DNA from 3 places in the Bradyrhizobium sp. LA6.8 genome. Region 1 is predicted to be linked to each of the others. Evidence: predicted binding sites of a transcription regulator. Region 1 holds the regulator's gene; each other region holds the start of a gene.

Region 1 (4,023 bases):
CCCTTGGAGAAGTGATGATGGCGGACCAGCTTGATCACACCTTCCAGCGCTTCGGCGCCGGAATTGCAGAAGAACACGAAGTCCGCGAAGCTTTCATTGCACAGACGCGCGGCAAGCTTCTCGCCGTCCGGGCTCTGGAACAGGTTCGACATGTGCCAGAGTTTGGTGGCCTGCTCCTGCAACGCCTTGACCAACGCAGGATGAGCATGGCCGAGCGCATTCACCGCCACGCCCGAGGTGAAATCGAGATAGCGGTCGCCATTGGTCGCAATCAGCCAGCAGCCTTCGCCGCGCTCGAAACCGAGGTCGGACCTGGCGAAAACGGGGAGCAAATGCGGCGCTGCGCTGTTAGTCATGACGATCACTTGAATGTTGCGGACGGTGTGAGCGTGCATTGCGCAACGCACCATTGACCGGCCCGGAAAACGAAACGTGCCGCCTTTTAAGGGCGGCACGCGAGACTATCTTATGCCTGGTGAAACCGGTGTCAATGCCGCCCGGAAAGCCTCGCGAAACGCAGAATCCGTAGTCTTGCGGTGGCGATTTTGCGTATTTCCGCCACGGAACATGTGGAAGCGAGTCGGCGGACTCTTGCGCGTGAGTCACGCCATATTGTAGCGTTTGGCTTGTCAGATACGACATCTCGTGCAGCAGTTCTGATCCTCTAAGTCCTCATGTACCGGCGTAAGCGTTCGGGCGCATCTGGTGCGCCCGGCGAGCCTTAAGGGATTCTGGCGGCACGGGTTTTTCGAAGCTTAGGCATTCGCCGTGCGGCCGCCAGGATGGCAGGCGCCGGCGAAGGAAAGGGTGCAATGACCGTTTTGACCTGGTCGGATGATCGCGTCGAGCAGCTGAAAAAGCTCTGGGAGGCCGGACTTTCGGCCAGCCAGATCGCCGCTGAACTCGGCAATGTGACCCGCAATGCCGTGATCGGCAAAGTGCACCGGCTCGGCCTGTCGGGCCGCGCCAAGAGCCCTTCGTCGGCAGCGCCGCGGCCGCGCAAGGCGCGCCCCGCCCAGCACATGATGCGGGTGACACGCCCGATCGCGCGCGGCAACACCGCGCTGGCGCAGGCCTTCGAAGTCGAGGTCGAGGCCGAACCGGTCACCTACGACAACGTCGTGCCGATGAGCCAGCGGCTGTCGCTGCTGGAGCTGAACGAGGCCACCTGCCACTGGCCGGTCGGCGATCCCTCGAGCCCGGATTTCTTCTTCTGCGGCGGCAAGGCGCTCTCCGGCCTGCCCTACTGCGCTCAGCACTCGCGCGTGGCGTATCAGCCCGCGGCCGATCGCCGGCGCGCGCCGGTGAAGCCGGGTCCGCGCTGAGGTCGTTCTGAGCTCGGAAAGGAGCCGTCACACGATGGCGGCTCAACAAATCCGATGTCGTTCCGGACAAGCGCGCCTCAAACGCGCGCAGATCCGGGACCCTTAACCACCGCAAGATGTGGCTACGGGGACTCGGAGTTACCTTTTGGCACAATAATCACTCGCGGTGGGTGTCCCGGACCCGCGCTTACGCTTGTCCGGGACGACACCGAGACTGTGGCCGCAGCTCACCGAGCTTACGCCTGCTCCGCCTTCGCAAAGCGATCGTCCAGTGCGTAGCCCGCGCCGCGGACGGTGCGGATCGGGTCCTGCTCGCGGCCGAGATTGAGCAGCTTGCGCAGGCGGCCGATATGGACGTCGACGGTGCGCTCGTCGATGTAGATGTCACGGCCCCAGACGCTGTCGAGCAGCTGCTCGCGCGAGAACACGCGGCCGGGATGCTCCAGGAAGAACTCCAGCAGGCGATATTCGGTCGGGCCGAGATCGATCGGCCGGCCCGAACGCGCCACGCGACGCTTGTCGCGGTCAAGCTCGATGTCGCCATAGGCGAGCACGGTGGCGAGCCGCTCCGGGCTGGCGCGCCTGAGCAGGCCCTTCACGCGTGCCAGCAGCTCCGGCACCGAGAACGGCTTGACGATGTAGTCGTCGGCGCCGGTCGCAAGGCCCCGCACCCGCTCGCTCTCCTCGCCGCGCGCGGTGAGCATGATGATCGGGAGCTGCTTGGTCTCGGGCCGGGTGCGCAGCCGCCGGCACAGCTCGATGCCGGAGAGGCCCGGCAGCATCCAGTCGAGCACGATCAAATCGGGGATGTGCTCCTTGAGGCGGGTGTCGGCATCGTCGCCGCGCATCACCGTCTCGACGTCATAGCCGTCGCCTTCGAGGTTGTAGCGGAGAAGCTCGGTGAGAGCTTCCTCGTCCTCAACCACCATAATGCGTGCGCCCATGGTGTTCGTCGCTCCTTAAGTGTTCGGGACCGTCGTGGCGAAGGTCGTCATGTCGCCCTTCGGCCGCTTGTCAGTGATCGCCTGGCCCTCGATCATGTAGAACACGGTCTCGGCGATGTTGGTGGCGTGGTCACCGATGCGCTCGATGTTCTTGGCGCAGAACATCAGATGGATGCAGAACGAGATGTTGCGCGGATCCTCCATCATGTAGGTGAGGAGCTCGCGGAACAGCGAGGTGCAGATGGCGTCGACTTCCTCGTCGCCCTTCCACACCGCCATTGCCGCCGGCAGATCGTGCGCGGCATAGGCGTCCAGCACCGACTTGACCTGCTGCTGCACGAGGTCGGTCATGTGCTCCAGGCCGCGGAACAGCTTGAGCGGATGGAAATCCGTCTCCAGCGCCGCGACGCGCTTGCCCATGTTCTTGGCGAGGTCGCCGATCCGCTCGAGATCGGTCGCGACGCGCATGGCGCCGACGATCTCGCGCAGATCCACCGCCATCGGCTGGCGGCGCGCAATGGTGAGAACGGCGCGCTCCTCGATCTTCTTCTGGAGCGCGTCGAGCTCGGCGTCGATGGTCACGACGCGCTGGCCGAGCGCGACGTCGCGGCGGATCAGCGCGTCGACGGAATCGACGATCATGCGCTCGGCGATGCCGCCCATCTCGGCGACCAGGCGCGTGAGCTCCTGGAGGTCGGTGTCGAAGGCCTTTGCGGTATGTTCAGAACCCATGTTCCGTCTCCTCAGCCGAACCGGCCGGTGATGTAATCCTGCGTGCGCCGGTCGGTCGGCGACGTGAAGATCTTGCTGGTGTCGTCGAACTCGATCAGCTCGCCGAGATACATGAAAGCGGTCTTGTCGGAGACGCGCGCCGCCTGCTGCATGTTGTGGGTGACGATCGCGATCGTGTAGTTCTCGGACAGCTCCTGGATCAGCTCCTCGACCTTGGCGGTCGAGATCGGGTCGAGCGCCGAGCAGGGTTCGTCGAACAAGATCACCTCGGGCCGCACCGCGACCGTGCGGGCGATGCAGAGGCGCTGCTGCTGGCCGCCGGAGAGCGACAGGCCGGAGGCGTTGAGCTTGTCCTTGACCTCGTTCCACAGCGCGCCGCCGCGCAGCGCCTTCTCGACGCGGTCGTCCATCTCGGACTTCGAGATCTTCTCGTAAAGGCGGATGCCGAAGGCGATGTTCTCGTAGATCGTCATCGGGAACGGCGTCGGCTTCTGGAACACCATGCCGACGCGAGCGCGCAGCAAATTGAGGTCCAGCTTGGGGTCGAGGACGTTGGTCTGGTCGAGCATGAGCTGACCGGTGACGCGCTGGCCCGGATAGAGGTCGTACATCCGATTGAAGATGCGCAGCAGGGTCGACTTGCCGCAGCCCGACGGGCCGATGAACGCCGTGACGCGGTTGGTGCCGAGCGCCAGATTGATGTTCTTCAGCGCGTGGTGCTCGCCGTAATAGAAATTGAGGTTGCGCACCGTCACCTTGGCCGGAGCTTCGGGCAGCACCGGCGCCTGCGGCAAACCACCGGCCGCGCTCATCGATACGGAAAGATCACTCATTTTGCGGTCCTCTCGGCGCTCAGAATGCGCGCGCCAATATTTAGGGCAAGAACGGTCAGGGTGATGAGCAGCGCGCCGCTCCAGGCGAGCTGCTTCCAGTAGGCGTAGGGGCTCTGCACGAAATTGTTGATGGTGACCGGCAGGTTCGCCATCGTCTTGTTCAGACCCAGGCTGAAGAACTGGTTCGAC
Region 2 (4,023 bases), on a different contig from region 1:
TCGCCGGGCGCCTTGCCCTTCTCGACCCAGTCGACCAACGCGCTCAGCATGTCGACATTGGCCGGCGCGCCGGAGCCGACATGGTCGACGCCGGGCGCGGTGTAGAGCCGCGCGAATTCCGCCGTCTCGGCCTTGCCGAGCTTGCGCTCGACGCTCTCGAAATAGCGGATGCCGGCATAGGGGCTCTGCGCATAGTCCGCCATGTGTTCGAGCATGATCAGCCGGCCGCCGCGGCCGCGAAAACGGCCGAGATCGGGGTCGGTTGAATCCATCAGGCTCGAGACCTCAATCAGCCGCGCCTTGTGGTCCTCCACCTTGTAGGTGGTGACGTCGAGCTTGGGATCACGCGCGAACACATATTGAATGCCGCCGGCGCCGTAGATCCAGGCGATGCCGTTGTTGGGTGCGGGCGGCTGCGCCGGCGGCGCGCTGCCGAGCCACCACGCGGACCAGCCGCCGGTCGGACCGATCGCCGGCGTGTCTTCGCCCGAGACGCCCCAGCCCGGATAGTCATCGAGGTCATTGGCGAGCACGAACGGGAATTTGTAGGTCCCATGCAGCGTGCTGACTGCCTTGATCTGCGCCTCGGTCAAGCACTGATCGCCGGCCTTGCCGGCCTCGCAGCGCAACGTCTCGACCTTGAACACGGCCTTGCAGGCCACGGGATCGTGCACCAGCGTCTTATCGGAGCCGTCGGCCTTGTCGCAGGCAGTGCGCACCGCATCGGCAAAGAGCTTGACCTGCGCCGGATTGATCCAGCCCTCGCCCATGGTCACAAGGCCCGAGCGCGTACCGGCATGCTGCAGGCCGACCCAGTTGATCACGGGCACGCGGGCGAAGATGCCGTCGAAATCGTCGGGGTAACGCTGCGCCATGGTGAGGCCTTCGCGGCCGCCCTCGGACGAGCCCATGAAGTATATTTTTCCCGGCTTCTTGCCGTAGGCGCGCTCCATCAGCGCGACCGCTGCGTCCCGCACCTTCTTGTAGGCGCGATGAGCGAAATTCTCGAAGGCTTCGTCGTTGAGTGCGAAGACCTGCGGCGGCTCGCCCGGCCTGGACTCATGGCCGGAATCGGTGCCGTAGGTGACAAAACCGCGCGCCAGCGGCGACGGCTTGTCGAACGGATGGGCCGGCGGCAGCCCAAGGCCGGTGATCAGCACGCCGTTAAAGCCGCCACCGCCATACTGGACGGAGCGCCCATTCCATTCGACGGGGAGGTTGACCTGGAATTTGATCGGCGGCGCCTTGGGATCAATGGGGTCGATATGGCCGAGCACCTTGCAGAAGGCGGGATTGGCGGGCGTGACGCGCCCCGACGGGGTCGGCCCGCGTTCGGCAACAGCCAGTTGTGTCGGCGCCAGCAATGTCGCGGAATCGATCTTCACGGCATCGGCGCCGCCGATGAGCCCTTTGCAGACCGTGTCCGCATCCTCCGCCAGCGTCGCGGCGAACGCGCTGCTCGCGCTCATCGCGGCCACGGCGCCGGCAAGCCACACACTCAGCTTCGCAATCCTGCGCGCCATCGTTTCCATCCCTGCTGCCTTGTTATCGTTCAGACGGTCGATTCAATGCGTCGGATTGCTGGCCGTCAATCGCCGCGACACGCGCCGCGATCGCCATCAACGGAAACATCGCCCCTGCTCACCAGCCCGGCCGCCCCACGGGCCCATAGAGATATGAATTCCATGGGAAATCTTGCCCCTGCCCCGAACTCGGAAAGCCTCGCGACCGACCAATCCACAGGCTGTCATCAATCTGTCATACGACCTGGGGTTACCTGCCTGTCTCGTCGGCATGCTATGCATGACCGTGCAGAACAAGGAGCAAGTGGTGAGCGAAACGATCAATGTCCCGGCGTTACCGACGGATGCCTCTGTGGTCGCACGCATCAAGTCCGAGATCGACATTTCGGACCGGTCGCGCCTCGTGACGTTCGGCGAGCGCGCGCAGCGCTCGGTGGTCGAATTCGCCGACCGCATTCTCGCCCAGACCCAGAACCGTGAGCTCGGCGCCACCGGCAAGCTCCTGACCGACATCCTCGGCAAGGCACGCGGGCTCGATCCGGCCGATCTCAAGGACAAGGGGTTTCTCACCCGCCTGTTCTCGTCGGCCGAGGCGCGGCTGCGCCGCTTCACCGAACAGTTCAACGACGTCGCCTCGCAGATCGACAGGGTCTGCGTCGATCTCGACCGCAACAAGGAAGTCCTGCGCCGCGACATCGCCCTGCTCGACGACCTCTACGAACAGACAAGAGGCGCGCTCGGCCAGCTCGATGCCCATATCGCCGCCGGCAAGGCCTTCACCGAAGAGTTCCGCGGCGGCAAGCTCATCGAGATGGAGCGGAGCGCGAAAGCGCAAGCTGCCGGCAGCGACGCCATGCTCGCCGCGCAAACCTATCAGGACGCGGTCCAGGCGCTCGACCGGCTGGAGAAGCGCGTCTTCTATCTCCAGCAGGCGCGCCAGATCGGCATCCAGCAGCTGCCGCAGATCCGCATCGTTCAGTCCGGCGACGAGACGCTGATCGAGAATTTGCAGGCCACCACCGAGCTGACGATCCCGGTGTGGAAGCAGAAAATGATCCTGCTGCTCGGCCTGAACCGGCAGAAATCGGCGCTGGAGCTGCAGAAGACCATCACGGACGCGACCAACGAGATGATGCGCCAGGCGTCCGAGATGATGAAGACCCAGGCGATCGAGATCGAGAAGCAGTCGCAGCGCGGCATCGTTGACATCCAGACCCTGGAGAAGACCAACCGGGATTTGATCGACACCATTGCGGGCGTGCTCTCGGTGCAGCAAGAGGGCCGCAACAAGCGCGCCGAGATCGAGCATCGGATGGCAGAGCTGACGGACGAATTGAAGTCCGCGATCTCCAAGGCCACGCCTTGATGAGCCTCACGCAACGGTTTCTCGATGAAGCGTCTGCATAAGAACTGCGGCATGAAGGCACGCGCATGAGAACTTTCCGTTTCCTGCGGCGCCCGCTGGTGCTGCTTGCGGCCGTGCCGCTGATGGCCGCGCTGCTGTCGGGCTGCGGCGGCCCGGGGCCGCAATTCACAATTCTCTCGGGCTCGGAGAACGACATCCTCGAGCCGCTGGTGCAGGAGTTCTGCAAGTCGCGTAGCGCGACCTGCACCATGCGCTATCAGGGCTCGCTCGACATCGCGCTCGCACTGAAGGCCGGCGATCCCGGCGCCGACGCCGTCTGGCCGGCCGCCTCGATCTGGATCGACATGTTCGACACGACGCGGCGCGTGAAGATGGTCAAGTCGATCGTGCAGATGCCGGTCATTCTCGGCGTGCGCCGGTCCAAGGCGCAGGCACTGGGCTGGATCGGCGCCAAGGTGACGGCCAAGGACATCCTCGCGGCCGTCGAGGGCGGCAAGCTGAAATTCCTGATGACGTCGGCGACGCAGTCGAATTCGGGCGCCGCCGCCTATCTTGCGATGCTGGCGGCCGGCATCGGCAAGCCCGATTTGATCGAGGCCGGCGATCTCGACAAGCCCGAAGTGCTGGCGACGGCGCGCGGATTGCTGAAGGGCGTCGAGCGCAGCGCGGGCTCGAGCGGCTGGCTCGCCGACCTCTATCGCGACGGCGAGCGCAGCGGCGCGCATTACCAGGCGATCTGGAACTACGAAGCCGTCATCAAGGAAACCAACGACAAGCTGATCGCCGACAACCACGAGCCGCTCTACGCGATCTATCCCGCCGATGGCGTGGCGATCGCCGACTCACCGCTCGGTTTCGTCGATCGCGGCCGCGGCAAGGACGTCGAAGGCTTCTTCACCGATCTGCAGGCCTTCCTGCTCAACGGCGACGCGCAGGGCAAGATCGCCAAGACCGGCCGGCGCGTCGAGATCGGCCGTGCCACGCCTCTTGCGGCCGACCCGAAGACGAATCTCGATCCATCGCGACCGGTGACGGTGATCCGTCCGCCGGAGCCGGCGGTGATCCAGAAGGCGCTGCTGATCTATCAGGAAGCGTTGCGGCGGCCGTCACTGACCGCGCTCTGCCTCGACGTCT
Region 3 (4,023 bases), on a different contig from region 1:
TCTCCATCGTGGGCGACAACGCGGGCATCAGCACTTGAATTGGCATATCGACTCCAAAAGAAAGCTTGCGCGCGTTCAGCGGTAAATGTCGGTCCAGAGCTCGGCGGCATCCGGCTCGGGATCATGCTGGGCGAAGTCGGCGGACGCATTGACGATGTCGCGGACCTCGGCGTCGATCGCCTTGAGATCGGCCTCGCTAACCTTGGCCGCGAGCAGGCGGTTGCGCACCTGCTCGATCGGGTCCTGGTCGTGGCGGACTTTTTCGACCTCTTCGCGCGTTCTGTACTTGGCGGGGTCGGACATCGAGTGGCCGCGATAGCGGTAGGTCTGCATCTCCAGGATGAAGGGGCCCTTGCCGGCACGGCACCAGGCCGCCGCCTCCTCGCCCGCGGCCTTCACGGCGCGGACGTCCATGCCGTCGACTTGCATGCCGGGGATGTTGAAGGACGCGCCGCGCTTGGAGAAATCCTGCTGCGCCGAAGCACGCGACACCGAGGTGCCCATGGCGTAGCGGTTGTTCTCGATGACGTAGATCACCGGCAGCTTCCAGAGCTCCGCCATGTTGAAGCTCTCATAGACCTGGCCCTGGTTGGCCGCGCCGTCGCCGAAATAGGTGACGCTGACATTGTCGTTACCACGATAGTGGTTGGCGAAGGCCAGACCCGTGCCGAGCGAGACCTGGGCGCCGACGATGCCGTGGCCGCCGTAGAAGTGCTTCTCCTTGCTGAACATGTGCATGGAGCCGCCCTTGCCCTTGGAATAGCCGCCGCGCCGGCCGGTGAGCTCGGCCATAACGCCGTTGGCCTCCATGCCGGTGGCGAGCATATGACCGTGGTCGCGATAGCCGGTGATGACCTGATCGCCCTGCTTCAGGGCCATCTGCATGCCGACCACCACGGCCTCCTGGCCGATATAGAGGTGGCAGAAGCCGCCGATCGCGCCCATGCCGTAGAGCTGGCCGGCCTTTTCCTCGAACCGCCGGATCAGGAGCATGTCGCGGAGCGCTTTGAGCTCCTGCTCTCTGGTGAATTCCGGGGGCGAACCGCCGTCGGTCTTGTCCTGTGGAGTGCTTGCGGCGGCTTTCTTGGGTGCGGCCATGGGAATTCCGGGTCAGAGAAAACTTCAGCCCTCTCTAACCCAAGTCAAACGCCCTTGGAAAGGACCGCGGCGGCATGGCGCGACTTTCATTATGCCGCACTGCAACGTGACCGAAACTTTGCAAAACCTTTGGCGCCGATCGGGCAACTTTAGCTCACCGGTCAGCGAAGGGAACGTGAGCAGCCAACGCAGAGAAATCGGACACGCTGTCTTGTATCCGAAATCCCACGCGCGTCCGATTCGCCGTGCCAGCCTTACCAGCCCAACTCGCGCAAATAGGCCGCACGGGCGGCAACGCCGGTATGCGTGAAGTCGCTGAAGACCCCATCGACGCCGAGCCGGTAGAATTTGAGATATTCAAGGCTCGGGTCGCCGCGATAATCGGCGGCAAGATACTTCTTCTCGTTCCGAAACGTGAAGACATGGACGAAAAGACCGAGCTTGTGCGCGTCCGCGACAAGGCTGGTCGCGTCCTGCGTCGAAGCCTCCGGCGTCGATCCCTTATAGGGCGTGCCATCGGCGTTGCTGTCCTTCCACGGCGCGATCTTGAGCGGAACGATATAGGCCTTCCAGGGACCGATGCCCTCGGCATAGGTCTTGATCTCGGCAAGCCCCTCGGGCTTCAGTATCGCATCGTACAAGCGCGCCTCGCCCGCAACCGTCCAGTCGAACGGGCGCGAATTCGTGATGTTGTTGAGGAGAACCTTGCCGGTTTTGAAGTCGATTCCGTTGCCGTCGACGAGTTGGACCTGCCGCGTCTGAAGGCCGTGGCTGCGCATATATTTCAGGCTGCCGGGTTCGAAGCTCTGGACCAGGATGGGAGCGTCCTTGGTGTTGAGGCCGTTATCCCCGATGATCTTGATCAGGGCATCCTCGAGCGGATGGCTGCCGGCCGCGCCGCAGCCATTGGCGATCGCCTGGGCATTGTTCCAGGTCGGGTTCTTGGTTTCGGGATAGACGAGGATGGTCCGCCCAGTCTCCTTGCTCTTGACCTTGGCGATGTCGATGACGTCCTGGAAGCTGATGATCGGGAGCTTGCCGTTGAAGACTTTCGGCCGCTCGTTGGCCGCGTCATAGGTGGTGCCGCCGATCCATTGCTTCAGCTCGGCCATGGTGAAATCGCTGATCGACCAATCGTTGGTATGATCCTCGCCGTCCACGATCAGCGACTTCAGCACCGATTTGGGATCGGCCGGGTCGCTCAGATCCGTCAGGTAGTCGGCAGGCACGCCGGTGGCCGACGGGGCCTTGACGCGCACACCGGGCACGGTGCGCTTGCGGGCGGCGACGGCCGCATTGGTCTTCGCCACCTCGGCAATGTTGGTGTTGTCGCTCAGCCAGGGGTTATGACGCACGACCAGAACGCAATCCTTGGTCAGGTGCAAATCCTCTTCGAGTGCATCGGTCCCGAGCGCCGCGGCGAGGTCGTACGACGCCTCGGTCTCTTCAGGTACCAGGCCCGGCAGGCCGCGATGTCCAAGGACCAGTGGCGCCTTTCCATCGACGGTCAGAAAGGGCTTGGCACCAGCTGGCGCCGGGCCGGACTGTGCAAAGGCCATCGACAGCGGCAGCACCGCCGCGCCGAACAACATCGCTGCGACACCCATTGTCCGTCCTGAACGACTGTTCCGCATCACCAAGCCTCCGTCTTTGCCCGGCATCGCTTCGAATGCGCAGGCGCCGAACCGAATGCGGTCGGCGCTGTCGTATTGTCTCAAGACTCTGACAGACGGATGACGACGGAGAGGGCAGCGCAAGATTGCGCCGCCCTCTCCTGCCCCATCAGATCTTGCCCAATCAGATCTTGCCCGATCAGAAGAAGCCAAGCTTCTTCGGGCTGTAGCTGACCAGGAGATTCTTGGTTTGCTGGTAGTGATCGAGCATCATCTTGTGGGTCTCGCGACCGACGCCCGACTGCTTGTAGCCGCCGAACGCGGCATGCGCAGGATACGCATGGTAGCAGTTGGTCCAGACCCGGCCGGCCTGGATGGCCCGGCCGAAGCGGTAGCAGCGGTTGGCATCGCGACTCCAGACGCCGGCTCCCAGGCCATAGAGCGTGTCGTTGGCGATCGCGAGCGCTTCGTCATCGGTCTTGAAGGTCGTGACCGAGACGACGGGACCAAAGATCTCCTCCTGGAAGATTCGCATCTTGTTGTGGCCCTCGAACACCGTCGGCTGGACGTAGAAGCCGCCGGAAAGATCGCCGCCGAGCTCGGCACGACCGCCGCCGGCCAGCACCTTGGCGCCCTCCTGCTTGCCGATGTCGATATAGGAGAGGATCTTGGCGAGCTGCTCGCTAGATGCCTGCGCGCCGATCATGGTGTCGGCCGCACGCGGGTCGCCCTGCTTGATCGCGGCGACGCGCTTCAGCGCCCGCTCCATGAAGCGGTCGTAGATGTCGGCGTGGACAATCGCCCGGCTCGGACAGGTGCAGACCTCGCCCTGGTTCAGCGCAAACATCACAAAACCTTCGATCGCCTTGTCGAAGAAGTCGTCGTCCTCGGCGGTGACGTCGTTGAAGAAGATGTTCGGCGACTTGCCGCCGAGCTCCAGCGTGACCGGGATCAGGTTCTGGCTGGCATATTGCATGATCAGCCGGCCCGTCGTGGTCTCGCCGGTGAAGGCGATTTTCGCGATCCGCGGGCTGGACGCGAGCGGCTTGCCGGCTTCGAGGCCAAAGCCGTTGACGATGTTGAGGACGCCGGGCGGCAGGAGATCGCCGATGATCTCGGCCCAGACCATGATCGAGGCCGGCGTCTGCTCGGCGGGCTTGAGCACGACACAATTACCAGCGGCGAGCGCCGGCGCGAGCTTCCAGCACGCCATCAGCAGCGGAAAGTTCCAGGGGATGATCTGGCCGACCACGCCGAGCGGTTCGTGGAAATGATAGGCGATGGTGTCGTGGTCGATCTCGCCGATCGAGCC

What was found. The regulator PhoB, encoded in region 1, activates phosphate uptake and scavenging genes when phosphate is short. The targets are predictions, from matches to a motif close to TGTCATNNANCTGTCAT.
Region 2: the regulator PhoB is predicted to act here: its motif matches at 1,746-1,762, upstream of ABIA90_RS38125 (toxic anion resistance protein).
Region 3: the regulator PhoB is predicted to act here: its motif matches at 2,821-2,837, upstream of ABIA90_RS16140 (glycerophosphodiester phosphodiesterase family protein).

Annotation. Positions count from the first base shown of each region.
Region 1 covers NZ_JBEPQQ010000016.1:50,261-54,283, forward strand. The annotation lists gene ABIA90_RS43580 (aspartate aminotransferase family protein) at 1-356, opposite strand, end outside; gene ABIA90_RS43585 (GcrA family cell cycle regulator) at 813-1,325, shown strand; gene phoB (phosphate regulon transcriptional regulator PhoB) at 1,562-2,269, opposite strand; gene phoU (phosphate signaling complex protein PhoU) at 2,285-3,001, opposite strand; gene pstB (phosphate ABC transporter ATP-binding protein PstB) at 3,013-3,834, opposite strand; gene pstA (phosphate ABC transporter permease PstA) at 3,831-4,023, opposite strand, start outside.
Region 2 covers NZ_JBEPQQ010000011.1:93,410-97,432, reverse strand. The annotation lists gene ABIA90_RS38130 (tannase/feruloyl esterase family alpha/beta hydrolase) at 1-1,523, opposite strand, end outside; gene ABIA90_RS38125 (toxic anion resistance protein) at 1,831-2,889, shown strand; gene ABIA90_RS38120 (substrate-binding domain-containing protein) at 2,955-4,023, shown strand, end outside.
Region 3 covers NZ_JBEPQQ010000003.1:523,315-527,337, forward strand. The annotation lists gene ABIA90_RS16130 (pyruvate dehydrogenase complex E1 component subunit beta) at 1-46, opposite strand, end outside; gene pdhA (pyruvate dehydrogenase (acetyl-transferring) E1 component subunit alpha) at 76-1,098, opposite strand; gene ABIA90_RS16140 (glycerophosphodiester phosphodiesterase family protein) at 1,353-2,705, opposite strand; gene adh (aldehyde dehydrogenase) at 2,911-4,023, opposite strand, start outside.